3 regions of the Pedococcus sp. P2_E2 genome follow, and region 1 is predicted to be linked to each of the others. Evidence: predicted binding sites of a transcription regulator. Region 1 holds the regulator's gene; each other region holds the start of a gene.
The links. Region 1 encodes LexA, which represses DNA repair genes until DNA is damaged. Its sites were predicted from a motif close to TCGAACANNTGTTCGA; they were not measured.

Region 1 (5,039 bases):
GAAACGGACCGTGCGACCCGACGCCGTGCAGGTCGAGGTGCACCTCGCTCCTGAGGTCTCGACCCGCGGGCGCACCCAGGTCAGGGTGGCGGCCCAGCGCCTCGCTGGCTTCCTCGGACGCGACCTGTCCCTGGTCGAGAACGAGGGCACCCCGCACCTCTGGGGCGGCGAGCTCGGCCACCCAGCACGCAGGCCGAAGCGGGCCGACCGCTGAGCGGTCGGCCCGCCACCGTCCCCCGCGCCCCTGTCCCCTCGAGGGTGCGTCAGTTCGTGATCGGCAGGATCACGTCACAGAAGTGGCGGCGCGGGGTCTAGGAGGCGAAGCCCCGGAAGGTGTCGGTGATGCAGCCGACTGAACCGGCATCCAGCGTGCACGTGCGGTTGTCGCCCGCCAGCTTGCCGCCGCCCGAGCTCACGCCGGGCAGGGTCGAGTCGATGACCCACCAGTCCCCGAAGGTCCGGTAGCCGCCGCCTTCAGGGAGCACGTTCGGGTTCTGGAACGCGGGGAGGGTGATGAAGGCCTGGTAGCCGACGGTCACCGTCGCCGTGCCACAGGTGAGCTGCTTGACCCCGCTGAAGACGAGCTGGTTGTGGGTCCGCAGGTCGGCGGCGTTCTCGAGGTCGGTGACCTGGGTGCAGGACGAGAGCGGACCAGTCGCGGCCGTGATGTCGCTGGGCCCGTCCACGAACTGGGTGTCGACGGTGAACGAGGTGGGAGTTCCCGCCGCGGCGGTGGCCGGGAGGACCGAGAAGGTCACTGCTCCGGCAGCTGCGGCCAGGACGGCCGCCATCCGTGTGGTGGTGTGCATGCCGACCACGGTCCTACGAGGTTCGCGCCCAGCGCATCGTGGTTATCGCGTAGCGCGAAATGCGTAGGCCACTCGACCGACGCGCTCAGTCGGCAGCTGGCGGGTCTCAGCCGACGGCGGGGATGAGCAGCGTCTGACCGGCGTGGACGTTGCTGTCGGTCAGGTCGTTGGCGACCTGGATCTGGGCGACCGCCTCGGCCATGGACAGCTGCGGGAGCTGCTCGACCGCGATCTGCGACAGGGTCTGACCGGACTGCACCGTGGTGGAGTGGTCGATCACGGTGGCGGACGCGCCACCGGAGAACACGGCGATCGCCAGGGCCACGGCCGTCACCACGACGGTGAGCGTGATCGCGAGCCGGGCTGCACGGGTCAGGCGCAGCGGGGCGGCGGGAGCGAGGGCGACCTCTGGGCCGGTGGGCACCGAGACCAGGCGGGGGCGAGCCGGGCGAACGGGGACCCGCACCGGTGCGGGGGCGACGTCCCAAGCGACTGCTGCACTCATCAGGTCCTCCATCGTGACGTGCTCTGCTGCGTTCCTCGAACGGATGTGCGAAGAACTGCTTGACTGATTTCTAGCACGCATGTTCGAATCAATCAAGACACGCGTCGAACACATGTTTGGCACAGGCGTTCGAAGGCCATACGCTGTGTTCATGCCGCAAGCACATCAGAGGGCACTGACAACGGCTCCGCGAGCACCCGGCATACGGCACCTGACCTGCACCTGCACCCGAAACTGCTCAAGTGAGGAAGCGGCATGAGCGACGACAACGTCAAGGAACTGCCCGACCGCGATCGCGGTGACGGGCTCACCGTCCGGCAGCGACGGGTGCTCGAGGTGATCCGCAACTCGGTCGACCGGCGCGGCTACCCGCCGAGCCTGCGCGAGATCGGCGAAGCGGTCGGCCTCACCTCTCCCAGCTCGGTCGCCCACCAGCTCTCCACCCTCGAGCGCAAGGGCTTCCTGCGCCGCGATCCCAACCGGCCGCGCGCCATCGAGGTGGTCTCGCCCGACTCCCCCGCCGACATGCGGGGCTACCGCGGCGGCGCCTCCGCCGAGGACGAGACGGCGACCTACGACGAGACCGGGTCTGGTGACCAGCGCCCGGCTGCGACCTACGTGCCCGTGCTCGGGCGCATCGCCGCCGGTGTGCCCATCCTCGCCGAGGAAACCGTCGAGGACGTCTTCCCGCTCCCCCGGCAGATCGTCGGCGAGGGCCAGCTGTTCCTCCTCCAGGTCGTCGGCGACTCGATGATCGAGGCAGCGATCTGCGACGGCGACTGGGTCGTCGTCCGCCAGCAGCCCACGGCCGACAACGGAGACATCGTCGCGGCGATGCTCGACAACGAGGCCACCGTCAAGACCTTCAAGCGCAAGGACGGCAAGGTGTGGCTGATGCCGCACAACGCCGCCTTCGACCCCATCGACGGAGACCACGCCACGATCCTCGGCAAGGTCACGGCGGTGCTTCGTCGGGTCTGAGCTCGACCCTCAGGTCCGGCGACGTGTGCCGCGGAGCGCCTCGTGCGCGCCGCGGCACACGTGCGTGCAGGCGCATAGTGGGGCCGGCACGAGTCGACCCATCATCCGTTCGGCTGATGGCTCATTCGCCCGAACGGACCGAAGCGGACCTCGCGGGCCCGTGTGCGTCACGTGCCCCGTAACAGGCGACTCGCAGGAGCGTTCTCTACACATGGAGGCCCAACCCGACCCCGATCTCACCGACCAGGTGCTGGGGTCCGAGATCGAACTGCTCGCGGACCTGATCGACGCCGCGAGCCACGCCTGCTCGCAGCTGAACCTGGACCAGATCGACGCGGCTCTCGGGATCTGTCGGGCACAGGGTCAGCTCCCCGCCCAGTCCCCCGCCCATTCCCCCGCTCAGTCACCCAGCGCGTCGAGGTAGTGCGTGATCTTGGTGGCGAAGCGTTCGCCGCCGTCACCCTCGGCCCACAGCTCCCACAGCTCGTTGTCGTCTGACTGCATCGCCCGGTGCAGTGCCCGCGTGGCGAGCTCCTCCAGCTGTTCGTCCACCTCGATGGGTTCCTCGTCGACCCACCAGGGCACATTGCGTTCTCCCACGACGGATTCGAAGTCGTCGCAGGCAGCCACGAGCACCGCTGCCGCCACCGCCTGCGACATGGTCGGCGCCTCGATGTACCCCCGCGCGCGGACCACTTGGTCGAGGGCCGCCTCGACCCGTTTGCGTCGTACGTCGTGCTCGGACTCCTCGAGCTCGTCGAGCAGGTCGAGCGCGTCGTCGTTCTCGAACGGCCCGGCTCCGGTGGCGCCCATCTCCCAACCTCCACAGCGTGCGAACGATGCTCCTTCGAGGGTGCCAAGAGACGCAGCGACACGCCAGTCCTACTCGTGCGGAGTCATCCGTTGGTACCAGGCCGTGTCGACGTAACGACCGAACTTGTGTCCGACCTCGCGAAGCACTCCCACCCGCTCGAAGCCGCACGCGACGTGCAGCGCCACGCTGGCGTCGTTCGGCAGCGCGATCACGGCCACCTGGGTGTGCACCTCGGGGGCGGCGTCCAGCCGCGCCAGCAGCGCGGCATACAGGGTCCGTCCGAGGCCGAGACCGCGGGCGCCCTCCGCGAGGTAGACCGACACCTCCTTGGTGCCGTCGTAGGCCGGCCGCGGGCGGAAGGGGCCGGAGAACGCGTACCCGAGCAGCTGCTCGTCCGTGCAGGCGACGAGGACGACGTTGCCGACGTTGCCCGCACTGGTGGCGGCGAGCTTCTCACCGAGGTATGCCGCGCCGCGGGGTTCGGTGTCGAAGGTCGCCAGCGAGGTGCGGACCTGCTCGTCGTAGATGGCGGCCATCGCGGGGAGGTCCGCCTGCGTCGCATCACGGACGACGATTGCGCGGCCGCTGTCCGGGGCATTCCTGCTCATATCGGCGATGCTAGGGGGATGAGCGACGAGCACGGCCACCGCCACGACCACAGCCACGGGACGCATGACTCGGCTGCGGCGGCGAAGCTGCCCGACCCCGACCGCGGTGGGCCGACGGACCGACAGGCCTTGTGGGACGAGCGGTATGCCGCCCACGAGCACGTCTGGAGCGCGACGCCCAACGCCGAGGTGGAAAGGATCGTGGGCGCCTGGCCGCCCGGTCGCGCCCTCGACCTCGGCGCCGGCGAGGGCCGACACGCCGTGTGGCTGGCCTCGAAGGGCTGGCGGGTCACGGCGGTCGACTTCTCGGCGGTGGGGCTGGCCAAGGGCGAGAAGGAGGCCTCCAGTCGCGGGCTCCGGATCGACTGGGTGGTGGCGGACGCCCGGTCCTGGCACCCGGCGCCCCTATTCCTCTTCGACCTCGTCCTCGTGTCGTACCTCCACCTGCCCTCGGACGTGGTCTCGCGCACCCGGACGTGGCTGACGCCGGGCGGTGCGCTGGTGGTCGTCGGCCACGGCCTGCGCAACCTCACCGAAGGGGTCGGCGGCCCGTCCGACCCAGCGCTGCTGCACACACCGGAGCAGCTGCGGGCGGCGGCCGGGGACCTTCAGGTCGAGCGCTGCGAGGAGTACGTGCGGCCCACCGAGCAGGGCGACGCGATCGACGTGGTGCTGATAGCCCGGCGACCGGCGTGAGGTTCGTCAGGCGGCCAGCCGGCTGAGCAGTTCCTCGAGGGTCGGGGCGAGTGGCGCGTCGAGCTGCACGGTGGCCTCGCCGTCGCCTCGGGTCGGTCCGCGAGTGATGATCGCGACCGGGATGTCGAGCGCTGCCGCACGGCGGACGAACCGGTAGCCGCTCATGACCTTGAGGCTGGAGCCCAGGACGACCACCGCGCTGGCCTGCTCCGTGAGGCGAAAACACTTCTCCACCAACGGTTTCGGCACGGACTCGCCGAAGAACACGACGTCTGGCTTGAGCGTGTCGTGACCGCAGACCAGGCACAGGGGTGTCCGGAAGGCGGCCACGTCGACGTCGTTGAGGACGATGTCGCCGTCCGGACGGATCTCGTCGCTGGTCACCGTGTAGGTGGGATTGGCCTCGCGCATCCGGTCGTCGAGGTCCCAGCGGGAGGTGCGGTCGCCACAGGTCAGGCAGACGACCCGCGCCAGCGACCCGTGCAGCTCCTCGACGTCGGTGGCGCCGGCGCGCTGGTGCAGGCCGTCGACGTTCTGGGTGATGACCGGGCCGACCAGCCCGCGGCCCTGGAGCCTCGCCACGGCCTCGTGGCCCGAGTTGGGCTCGGCCCGGTTGAACCGTTGCC
Region 2 (5,039 bases), 470 kb from region 1:
GCGGAGGTGTCAGGACTGGCGACGGTGCTGGGGCTCCTGGGAGTGTCGTCGTCCTGCGCCCCCGGTCGGCTGGGCTCGGTTGCCATCCGTCAGGTCGTCTCGGGTTCTGGGGATGGTGGCACGGTGAGCTGGACGGAGATCTGCGGCTGGTCGCCGAGCGCTGCCACGAACTGCCGGCACGTGGGGGAGTCGTTGCGCGGACAGTAGACGAGACCCTTGAAGCCCACGGACGGACTGGTGTCCTGGGGGATCGTCCCGACCAGCCGGACGAGCAGGTCGCAGCGTTGGGCGGTCGACCGGAAGATGTAGCCGACGCAGTTGGGTTGCGAGGAACCACATCCTCCCCGTACGACCTTGAAGACGTTCGGGGTGAACAGGGGACTCGTGATCTCCACCGCGGTACCGCGCGGGATCTCTCCGTTGTTGTTGGCGATCCAGGACACCTCGGCGCACTGCAGCGTGGGGTCGTCCTCACGCAGCGCGGATCCGCCGCCGACCGGCAGGCGTGCGACGGAGATCGCCGGGTTGCTGTTGCTGCTCGACGAAGCCGGGGTGGTGGGGTCCGTGTCCTCTGGGGTGGGTGCCGGCTCGGGACCGGGCTCGGAGGTCGACTGGTCCGACGTCGAGCTGTCGGTCGCCAACCCGCCACCGCCGGACCCGGCACAGGCGACCAGGATCGACGCCAGCAGCAGGGCGAGCAGTGCCTGCAGTGGTCGACGCCCGCTGAGGTCGATGCGGCTTCGCCCGTGGACCAACAGCGGTGCCCGGCTCATATGTTCCCGCCCAGTCCGAGCGCGTGGCTGACCAGTTCCGCTGCCTCGGTTCCGTTGCTCGCATCGATGGTTCGTGCGGACAGGTCCCTGACGATCGCGGAGATCCGGATGCCGCGGTTGGCGACCCAGATCCGTTTGTTCTCAGGGGTGTCGGCGTCGGCGAGGTTGCCGTCGAGGTCGACGAACTGGCCTTCGGTGTTGCGCTGCTGCTCGCTGGCGTGATGGAGGCCGATGAGCTCCCAGCTGTCACTGAGCAGGGGAGCCCCGGATGAGCCGGGTTCGGTGTCGGCGTCGTAGAGCAGGTACTTGGGGTTCTCCACCCCTTGGCCGTCGACGAGGGGACCGCTGAAGGTGTTGTTGCGCAGGGTGACTTCGCGGTGCCGCCCCTGGGGGTGCTGGATGACGTTGACCGGCTGGCCCTTCACGATCTTGCCCACCCCGCCGTGCATGGCGATGTAGCCGAACGTCTCGCCCGGGGGCTTGTCCGCGACCGGGGCCACGGCGACCAGGGTGAAGTCCAGGTCGTCGGCGGGGCTGGTGACGAAGCACCGCTCGGGCTGGAGGGCCACCTTCGTGGGCTGGCTCGCGCCGTCCTCGTCCTCGACGTAGCGGAACCAGGCAATGGTGTCCGCCGCGGTCTCGGCCGAGTCGAGGACGTGGTGGTTGGTCATCAAGACCCATGGCGAGACGAGGAAACCGGTGCCCATCTCCATGGCGGTGGTGAGCTTCGCGACGGCTTCGGCACGCTTCGCGCCCGCGCCCAGCCACCACCCCGGCAGGAAGTCGGCGTTCTTGAAGATCCGCTCGAGGGTCTCGTCGACGACGGTCGGCGATGCGTTGCCGGCCACCGGTGCGCCCTGCCGCCTGGCATACGCGACCTTGCGGGCCAACGGCTCGGTCCGCCACGCATCCCGTTTCGCCGACCGCACTGCCTCGATCTGCTCGACCGTGGCCGGCCCGGGCGTGAACGTGGGTTCAGGCAGGGCAGCCGTAGGGTCTGCCCCTTGCGCTGGGTCGGGCAGGGCACTCATGATCGCCATCGCGGCACGCCTCCGTGGTCGTCCTTGCTGCTGGTCGGAGGGGCTTCCCTGCAGATGCCTCAGTATGGGCGCGATGTCGCCCGCTGGGCATCAGCAAGATGACGTAGGGGCGATCGGGCAACGCGCCGCACGAGTCGGACCGCGCGGAGGTCGTCAGCCCGCAGGGACGGCGCGCAGGCGGGTTCGTGGCGGCAGGTCGCGGTCCGGCGGCACCTCGATGTCAGCCCAGCGGGCGCGTTCGCCCGTGGGTGGTTGGTAGGCCGCGTGCCCCAGCCAGGTGCCCGGCGGCTCGCCACCGGCTGGTGTGACCAGTTCTGCGTGGGAGGGGGGGCCGCACCGGGAGCCCGTAGCGGTTGGTCACCGCCAGGCCGTCGGGTCGGGTGGGGTCGCCGCTGATCGTGACGTCGCCACGGTCGATGGCGTCGTGGTGGAACGGGCAGAGACTGACCTGGTTATCGACGTCGGTCGCGCCGCCCGATGCCCACTCCTCGAGGTGGTGGATCTCGACGAACCGGGTGGCCGTGCAGCCCGGGAAGCGGCAGCCGCGGTCGCGGTCCTCGATGAGCCGACGCGACCGACTCGGCAGGATCCGCATGGCGCGGCCCACGCTGACCGGCCGGCCATCGGTCTCCCAGACCGGCTGGACCATGCCGTCGGAGAGGAAGCGGCTCAGGAGTCGCTGCGGGATCGCTCCGCCGCCGTTGATCCAGGCGCCATCGGTCGACAGGTGCAGATAGACCCGGTAGTGACTGGACCGGCTGGTCGACGTCACGGTCGACAGCGCCCGGTGGGCGATCTCTTCGAGGGCATCGGCGTACGTGGGACGGTCCGCCCTGGAATCGTGCACCAGCGGGACGACGGACGCCCCCTCGCCACCACTGGAGCCCTGCCCGCTCTTCGTGTCTTCGGGCGGTGCCGCGCCAGTCTGGGCGATGAACAGCGCGTCCTTGGCTTCCTTGAGTGCCTGCTCGACCAGGGCTCCGATGGGAGCCGGTGCGCTGTAGCGCAGCTGGAACCGGCCGTCGCGGTCGAAGTGCATGGACAGCTCAGGACGCGCGCAGGCTCGACGTTCCGCGTGGCCCTGTGCGACGGAGGCGTCTGTCGGCGAGCTCGGCTCGTTGGGCTCCGCCGGGTCACTGTCGCCAGGAGGAACGGTGAACGCGTGTCGCGAGACTGCTCGCCGCAGCTGCGGCACCGTCATGTGCACCGCCAGCTCACCGACCGACCGCTGGTGCGACGCGGGCACGTGGTGGGCGACGACAGCGGCCTGGTCCAGCGACAGGGCACCTGTCGCGACCGACCTGGCCATCGTCGGGAGCTCAGCTCGCCGCCGCGCCACCGCGACCACGTCTCGCGCGTGCGCCGGCGACAGCCCTGCCCGCACGACCAAGTAGTGCTCGGGGGAGCGGAACCCGCCGTCGCCCCAGTGGTCGCCCTCGATGAGCTCGGCCGCGACGTCGACCAGCTCCGCGTGGGCGCGGTTCAACCGGCCGGCCACGGTCGCGGTGCGCGCCCAGAGGTCGCGCTGGACCTCGTCACGCTGCTCGGCAATCGGGCTGATCGACATGTCGCAATCGTACAGGTGTTCGAGCTCCTTCGCAAGCGCCGTAACTGGGAAATTGGTTGCAGCGCAATGGAATTCATCGCAATGGGACTGTCGGTGCCACGTGCTAGGTGAGGTTGGTGCCGTGGTTCGGGAGTCTGCCGACGGAGGCGGTGATGACGTCAATGCCGTCGGCTCCTAGCGCGTCTCAGCCGGCGAGCAGCTCCTCGAACGGCACCGGATCGGCGAACTCGTCGACCCGAGCGGCCCTTGACGCCGACCCAGGCGCCGCGCCGCCGGTGACGAGGTCGGCGAGCTCGCCCGCGGCGACGGTGATGCGGCTCGACAAGCCGGCATCCACGGTGCCGCCCGTGCCCCAGTCCTCAGAGGCCGCGAAGACGCCTGTCGGCACCGTGACCGCCTTGAGGTAGGAGAACATCGGTCGCATGGCGTGCTCGAGCACCAGGGAGTGGCGGGCCGTGCCGGCGGTCGCCGCCATGAGCACCGGGGTGCCGCGCAGGGCCGAGTCGTCCAGGACATCCACGAACGTCTTGAACAGTCCGCTGTAGGACGCCTGGAACACCGGCGTCACGGCGATCACCGCATCAGCGTCGCGGACGGCGTCCAGGGCCAGGCGTAGGCCGCCGGTGGCGAAGCCGGTCAGCAGGGTGTTGGCGAGGTCGTGGGCGTGCTCGCGCAGGTCGACGAAGGTCACCTCCGCCTCGTCGCCGCGTTCGAGCAAGGCGTCCTGGGTGGCGGTGGCCAGCCGCTCGGCGAGCAGTCTCGTGGTGCTGGGCTGGCCCAGCCCGGCCTGCACGACGACGATCTGCCGGGCACTCGTCTGCTGGGAGCTCATCGGGTGACCTCCAGGTCCTGCGTGGCGGGAGTGGTGGCGGAAGTGGTGGCGTGCGTGGCGGGGCGCTCGGTGGCGTGCCTGGTCGCCGCGGCCAGTCGGCTGGCGTGAGTGGGGGCGTCCGGAACGTGGGCCGGCTTGCGCGCAGCCGCGATCTTCCGCAGCTCGGGCACGACCTGGGTGCCCAGGATCTCCACCTGCTCCATCACCGTCCGGTGCGGCAGCCCTGCGTGGTCGAGCAGGAACAGCTGGCGCTGGTAGTCGCCGACGGAGTCGGCCATCGCGGCATACCGCTCGATCACCTGGTCGGGCGAACCCACGGTGAGGGGCGTCTCCCGGCTGAAGTCCTCCAGGGACGGTCCGTGACCGTAGACGGGTGCGTTGTCGAAGTAGGGGCGGAACTCGCGCACCGCGTCCTGGCTGTTGGCTCGCATGAACACCTGCCCGCCGAGCCCGACGATGGCCTGGTCCGCGGAGCCGTGGCCGTAGTGCTCGAACCTGCGACGGTAGAGCGCCACCATCTGCCGGGTGTGGCTCATCGGCCAGAAGATGTTGTTGTGGAAGAAGCCGTCGCCGTAGTAGGCCGCCTGCTCCGCGATCTCAGTGCTGCGGATCGAGCCGTGCCACACGAACGGGGGTATGCCGTCGAGCGGGCGTGGCGTGGCGGTGAAGGACTGCAGGGGCGTGCGGTGCTTGCCCTCCCACGTCACGACGTCCTCGGTCCAGAGGCGGCGCAGCAACGCGTAGTTCTCGATGGCCAGCGGGATGCCGTCGCGGATGTCCTTGCCGAACCACGGGTAGACGGGGCCGGTGTTGCCGCGGCCCATCAT
Region 3 (5,039 bases), on a different contig from region 1:
CACCAGCGGGTTCGGCCCGGTGGCACCGCGCGGGCTGATCAGCGCCACGTGCTCGTCACCGGTGAGCTTGTCGCGGAACCCGATCGCCGAGAAGTCGCCGTGCCGGGTGGGCAGGGTCGTCTCAGCGAGGGTCTCGACGCGGTCGTGCAGCTGCCGCCACGCGATCAGCTGCTCGATGGTGATGACGGGGAGGTTGGTGACCGCCCCGGTCGCCAGCACCTCGGGCAGGCGCATCATCGTGCCGTCGTCGTTGACGAGCTCGCCGATCGCGCCGACGGGCGCGAGCCCAGCGAGCCGGCAGAGGTCGACGGCTGCCTCGGTGTGACCGGGCCGCTCCAGCACCCCGCCAGGCTTGGCACGCAACGGGATCACGTGACCGGGACGCACGAACGACTCGGTCGTCGACGACGGGTCTGCCAGCAGCCGGATGGTCTGCGCCCGATCGGCGGCACTGATGCCCGTGGTCACGCCCGCCGCGGCGTCGATGGTCACGGTGTACGCAGTCCGCAGCGGGTCACGGTTGTCGGCGACCATCAGCGGAAGCCCGAGCCGGTCCGCTGCCTCGCTGGTGATCGGGGCGCAGACGTAGCCACTGGTGTGGCGGATCGTCCAGGCCAGCCACTCGTCCGTCAGGGTCTGGGCGGCGAGGATGACGTCGCCCTCGTTCTCGCGGTCCTCGCTGTCGGTGACCAGCACCGGACGCCCTTCGCGCAGCGCCGCGAGGGCCGCCTCGACGGTGGCCAGACCGATCATGCCGACACCTCACTCAGCTCGGGAGCGGGGTCGCGCTCCTCACGGGAAGCCTTGAGCCAGACGAAGAAGCCGTAGACGACCAAGCCTCCGTAGACGACGAACAGGATGGCTGTCGGGTAGTACCTCGAGTGCCAGAGCAGGGGCACACCGACGAGGTCGACGGCGATCCACGCCAGCCAGAAGTCGTTCCAGCCGCGGGCCATCGCGTAGGTCGCGACCATCGAACCGACGAAGATCCAGGCGTCGCACCAGAAGTACCAGCGTGGCGCCGGCCAGCCGGCTCCGATCACGGAGAAGACCCACTGGAAGACCAGCACGCCCGCGGCGGCCGCGACCAGGTATGCCACCCGCTCCTGGAGCGTGGCCCAGCGCGGCGTGATCGCGGCGGCGGAGAGGTCATGACGTGCCTTGCGCTGCTCGGTCCACCGCCACCACCCGTAGACGCTGGTCAGGATGAAGAAGACCTGCCTGCCGGCCTGGCCGAACAACGGCTGCTGCGCCTGTGCGTCGAAGGTCGCACCGATGAAGACGGTGAACAGGAGCACGTTGCCGACGATGCCGATCGGCCAGGCCCAGACTCGTCGTCGCAACCCGCCGATGGCGGAGGCGAAGCCGAAGGCGTTGCCGACGATCTCGCGCCACGTGATGGGGTGGCCGGCGATCGTCAGGTGCGCCTCGTAGAGCCGACTGAAGATGTTCATGCGGAGGTCTCCTTGGAGGTGAGCAGGCGTTCGACGTACTTGGCGAGGACATCGACCTCGAGGTTGACGGTGTCGCCAACTTCCTTGTGTCCCAACGTGGTGAGGGTGAGGGTGGTGGGGATCAGCGAGACGCTGAACGTCGCGTCGTCGACGGAGGAGACCGTGAGACTGACGCCGTCGACGGTGATCGACCCCTTTTGGACGACGTAGCGGGCCAGGGCGTTCGGCAGGCCGAACTGCACGACCTCCCACCGCTCCCCCGGCGTTCGCGCGAGGATCCGGGTCGTGCCATCGACGTGGCCCTGGACGATGTGGCCGCCGAACCTGCTCGAGGCTGCCATGGCGCGCTCGAGGTTGACGGGGTCGCCGGCGCTGAGGGTGCCGAGGCTGCTGCGGTCGAGGGTCTCGGCCATGACGTCGACGGTGAACTGCTCGGAGTCGTGCTCCACGACGGTCAGGCAGACGCCGTTGACGGCGATGGAGGCGCCGTGCTCGGCGTCGGACGTGACGAGTGGTCCGGCCACCGTCAGTCGGGCCGAGTCGGCACCCGCGTCGAGGGCAACGACCCGGCCGAGCTCCTCGACAATTCCCGTGAACATCAGCGAGCCCCCTTCAGTGATGCCGTGATCCGCACGTCGTCGCCGATCAGGGTGATGTCGGTCGGCTGCAGGCGGAGCGCATGGTCGATCGACGTGATCCCCAGGTCGCTGACCGACGGGCGGCCGCGCCCCAACAGGACGGGCGCGACGTAGGCCACGAGCTCGTCGACCAGGTCGGCCGCCATGAACGCAGCCGCGACGGTGGGACCCCCCTCGAGCCAGAGGTGGTGCACCTCGGCCTCGGCGAGCGCCGACAGGACGTCCTTGGGGTCGCGCGTCCGCAGCTGCCAGGTGGGAGCCGCGTCGTCGAGCACACGGGCGTCCGGCGGGAGGTCACGCTCGCCCATGACCACCCGGATCGGCTGCTCGGGGTAGAGCGAGCCGTCGAGACGTCGCGCGGTCAACTGTGGGTTGTCGAGCAGCGCCGTGCCGGTCCCCACGAGGATCGCCCCACTGCGGGAGCGCTGCTCGTGGACGTCGGCCCGGGCGGCCTCGCCGGTGATCCACTGGCTGGTCCCGTCAGCCGCCGCACTGCGACCGTCGAGCGTGGTCGCGAGCTTCCAGGTCACCCACGGGCGCCCGGTGGTGACCAGATGGGTCCACGTCGCGTTCAGGGCCTGTGCCTCGTCGGCCAGCAGGCCGCCTTCGACCTTGACACCCCTCCTGCGCAGCCACTTGGCCCCACCCGCGGCGGCCGGGTTGGGGTCGGTCTGGGCATAGACCACCCGAGCCACGCCCGCGGCATGCAGGGCCGCCGCGCAGGGTTGGGTCCGCCCGCTGTGGTTGCACGGCTCCAGGGTGACGTAGGCCGTGCACCCCGCCGCGCGGTCCCCCGCGGCGCTCAGGGCGTCGGCCTCGGCGTGGGGCGTCCCCGCGCCGCGGTGCCAGCCGGCGGCCACGACGTCGCCGGCGGCGTCCGCGAGGACGCACCCGACGCGTGGGTTGGGGTTGGCCCGGGGGCCATGGGCAGCCAGCCCCAGGGCACGACGCATCATCGCCGTGTCTGTCGCGGAGTGCTCTGCCACTGTCCTGCCCTTGCTCGAAACCGTGTCGGCTGAGCTCCGGGGGTGTGCAGGCGGGCCTGCTGGCGAGGGTCGGAACGCAGGGTCGGCAACTGCCGCACTGCGAACCCACTGGTCCCGCTGTCGCGTGCTGCCTACCATCCGGACTTTCACCGTCGGTCTGGGAGTTCCACCCAGTCAACCGGCCGCTGGCTGCGGTCGGGTCGCGGACTGTCACCGCCGGTTCGGAATTACACCGACCCCGGAGCACGTCACTGTCCAGTATGCCTCAGCACGGGTGGGTGCGCGCCGTCCCGTCCGCGTGACGGTCCTCACGAAGGGGGCAGCCAGGAGAACACTTGCCAGCTCTGCCTGAGCCTCTACCACTTACCTCTGACATGGGTAGGGCCGCGAAATGGATTGCGCCACAACAGAATTGGTTGTGGATGGTCTTGTCGTTGCCATTCGAACAGGTGTACGATTGAGCCATGTCGGTCAGCGCTATCGCCACGCAGCGGGAGGAGGTCCAGCAGGACCTCTGGACCCGCACGGCAATGGTGGCTGGGCGGCTCAACCGGGCCCACGCCGAGCTGGTCGACATCGTCGCGAAGCTGATTGAGGGTGGGCACTGGGGCGACGGCGGTTTCCGCTCCCCCGAGCACTACCTGATCGTCCGAGCCGGCCTGTCCCCCGCGCACGCCCGCGACGTCGTCGCGGTGGCCCGACGCCGCGCGGAGCTGCCGGATGCAGCCGCGGCGGTGAGCGCTGGTGAGCTGTCGCTCGATGCGGCTGCCGTCGTGGCTCACCACGTGCCCGCCAGCCACCAGGCGTCGATGACCCACCTGGCTCGGCACGCCACGGTGCCGCAGCTGCGCCGCGCCGTGAGCCGACACGCGTTCCGCGACCCTGCGACCGAGGTGGAGTCCGCGTCCCCCGGGGTGTCTGCGGATCCTGTCGCGCTCGACCATCCGAGCGGCCCGCAAGGCGAGTCTGAGCGTCGTGCGTGTGCCAAGCCAGAGCTGTCCATGCACTACGACCGAGATGGCCGGTTCCAGCTCCGCTACAGCGCGCCCGCGACGATCGGGGCGCTCGTCGAACAGGCCGTCAAGGAGGCCAAGGACGCCTTGTTCCTCCAGCAGCGGGACGGCGACCCGCCTGCAGCCCCTCAACCCACCTACGCGGATGGCCTCGCGGAGGTCGCGCAGCGGTCCTTGGCCGGCGTTGCCTCCACGAGCCGCGCCAGCCACTACAGGGTCTACCTCCACCTGGACACGGACGGCGCCTGGATCAACGGCGGGGGCGCCATCCCGACGCGGCTCGTCAAGCGGTTCCTCACGGACGGCGCGCTCCAGCCAGTGTGGGAGACGCAGGGGCGACCGATCAGCGTCGGCCGCACGATGCGCATCCTCCCCCGGCGCTCACGCAGGCTGATCGAGGACCGCGACCGCGGATGCCGGTTTCCAGGATGCACCGCAACCCGGTTCGTCGAGATCCACCACCTCGACGACTGGGCCCACGGTGGCGCCACAGACGACGACAACCAGATCAGCCTCTGTCCGTTCCACCACGACGCCATCGATCGCGGGGACTTCAGCGTCACAGGAGACCCGACTCGCCACGATGGGCTCGTCGTAGTGAATCGCTACGGGCCACAGTTGCGACCGCCAGGGCCTGACGAGCTCGCCCCACCGGACGAGGGTTCGCGCGAGTGCGACGACAGGGTCACGACCTACCGACCACCGTCGGGGGAACGAGCTCGCTGGGCTGAGATCGAGATTCCCTCCGATCGCGAGCTCGAGGACACCTTCACGCCGCGACTGCGTGTTGTCTCAGGCGCAGCCGAGAGGTCCCCCGCCGGGCCAGCAGTGATCGAGCGCGACCCCTTCGACGCGATCCGCCGCTGGGACGAGTCCGGCTGACGGCCCCAGGACACGGCCGGGACCGACGAGTATGCCGGTCTGCTCAGTGGGCGTGCGTCGCCGCCA

Region 2: a site for LexA is predicted at 3,388-3,403, ahead of AC1DWR_RS04255 (HNH endonuclease signature motif containing protein). Genes of this name have one in related genera too.
Region 3: a site for LexA is predicted at 3,520-3,535, ahead of AC1DWR_RS15020 (HNH endonuclease signature motif containing protein). Genes of this name have one in related genera too.

The regions. Positions count from the first base shown of each region.
Region 1 is NZ_JBFUEM010000001.1:430,807-435,845, reverse strand. It holds gene AC1DWR_RS02070 (winged helix DNA-binding domain-containing protein) at 1-214, shown strand, start outside; gene AC1DWR_RS02065 (hypothetical protein) at 312-809, opposite strand; gene AC1DWR_RS02060 (LysM peptidoglycan-binding domain-containing protein) at 916-1,314, opposite strand; gene lexA (transcriptional repressor LexA) at 1,570-2,295, shown strand; gene AC1DWR_RS02050 (hypothetical protein) at 2,507-2,719, shown strand; gene AC1DWR_RS02045 (DUF4259 domain-containing protein) at 2,695-3,108, opposite strand; gene AC1DWR_RS02040 (N-acetyltransferase family protein) at 3,178-3,717, opposite strand; gene AC1DWR_RS02035 (class I SAM-dependent methyltransferase) at 3,736-4,413, shown strand; gene AC1DWR_RS02030 (NAD-dependent protein deacetylase) at 4,420-5,039, opposite strand, start outside.
Region 2 is NZ_JBFUEM010000001.1:898,453-903,491, forward strand. It holds gene AC1DWR_RS04240 (hypothetical protein) at 1-86, opposite strand, end outside; gene AC1DWR_RS04245 (hypothetical protein) at 90-773, opposite strand; gene AC1DWR_RS04250 (trypsin-like serine peptidase) at 770-1,813, opposite strand; gene AC1DWR_RS04255 (HNH endonuclease signature motif containing protein) at 2,034-3,380, opposite strand; gene AC1DWR_RS04260 (FMN reductase) at 3,565-4,212, opposite strand; gene AC1DWR_RS04265 (LLM class flavin-dependent oxidoreductase) at 4,209-5,039, opposite strand, start outside.
Region 3 is NZ_JBFUEM010000006.1:373,844-378,882, reverse strand. It holds gene AC1DWR_RS15040 (bifunctional 3,4-dihydroxy-2-butanone-4-phosphate synthase/GTP cyclohydrolase II) at 1-753, opposite strand, end outside; gene AC1DWR_RS15035 (nicotinamide mononucleotide transporter family protein) at 750-1,454, opposite strand; gene AC1DWR_RS15030 (riboflavin synthase) at 1,451-2,053, opposite strand; gene ribD (bifunctional diaminohydroxyphosphoribosylaminopyrimidine deaminase/5-amino-6-(5-phosphoribosylamino)uracil reductase RibD) at 2,053-3,078, opposite strand; FMN riboswitch at 3,200-3,328, opposite strand; gene AC1DWR_RS15020 (HNH endonuclease signature motif containing protein) at 3,543-4,973, shown strand; gene rpe (ribulose-phosphate 3-epimerase) at 5,017-5,039, opposite strand, start outside.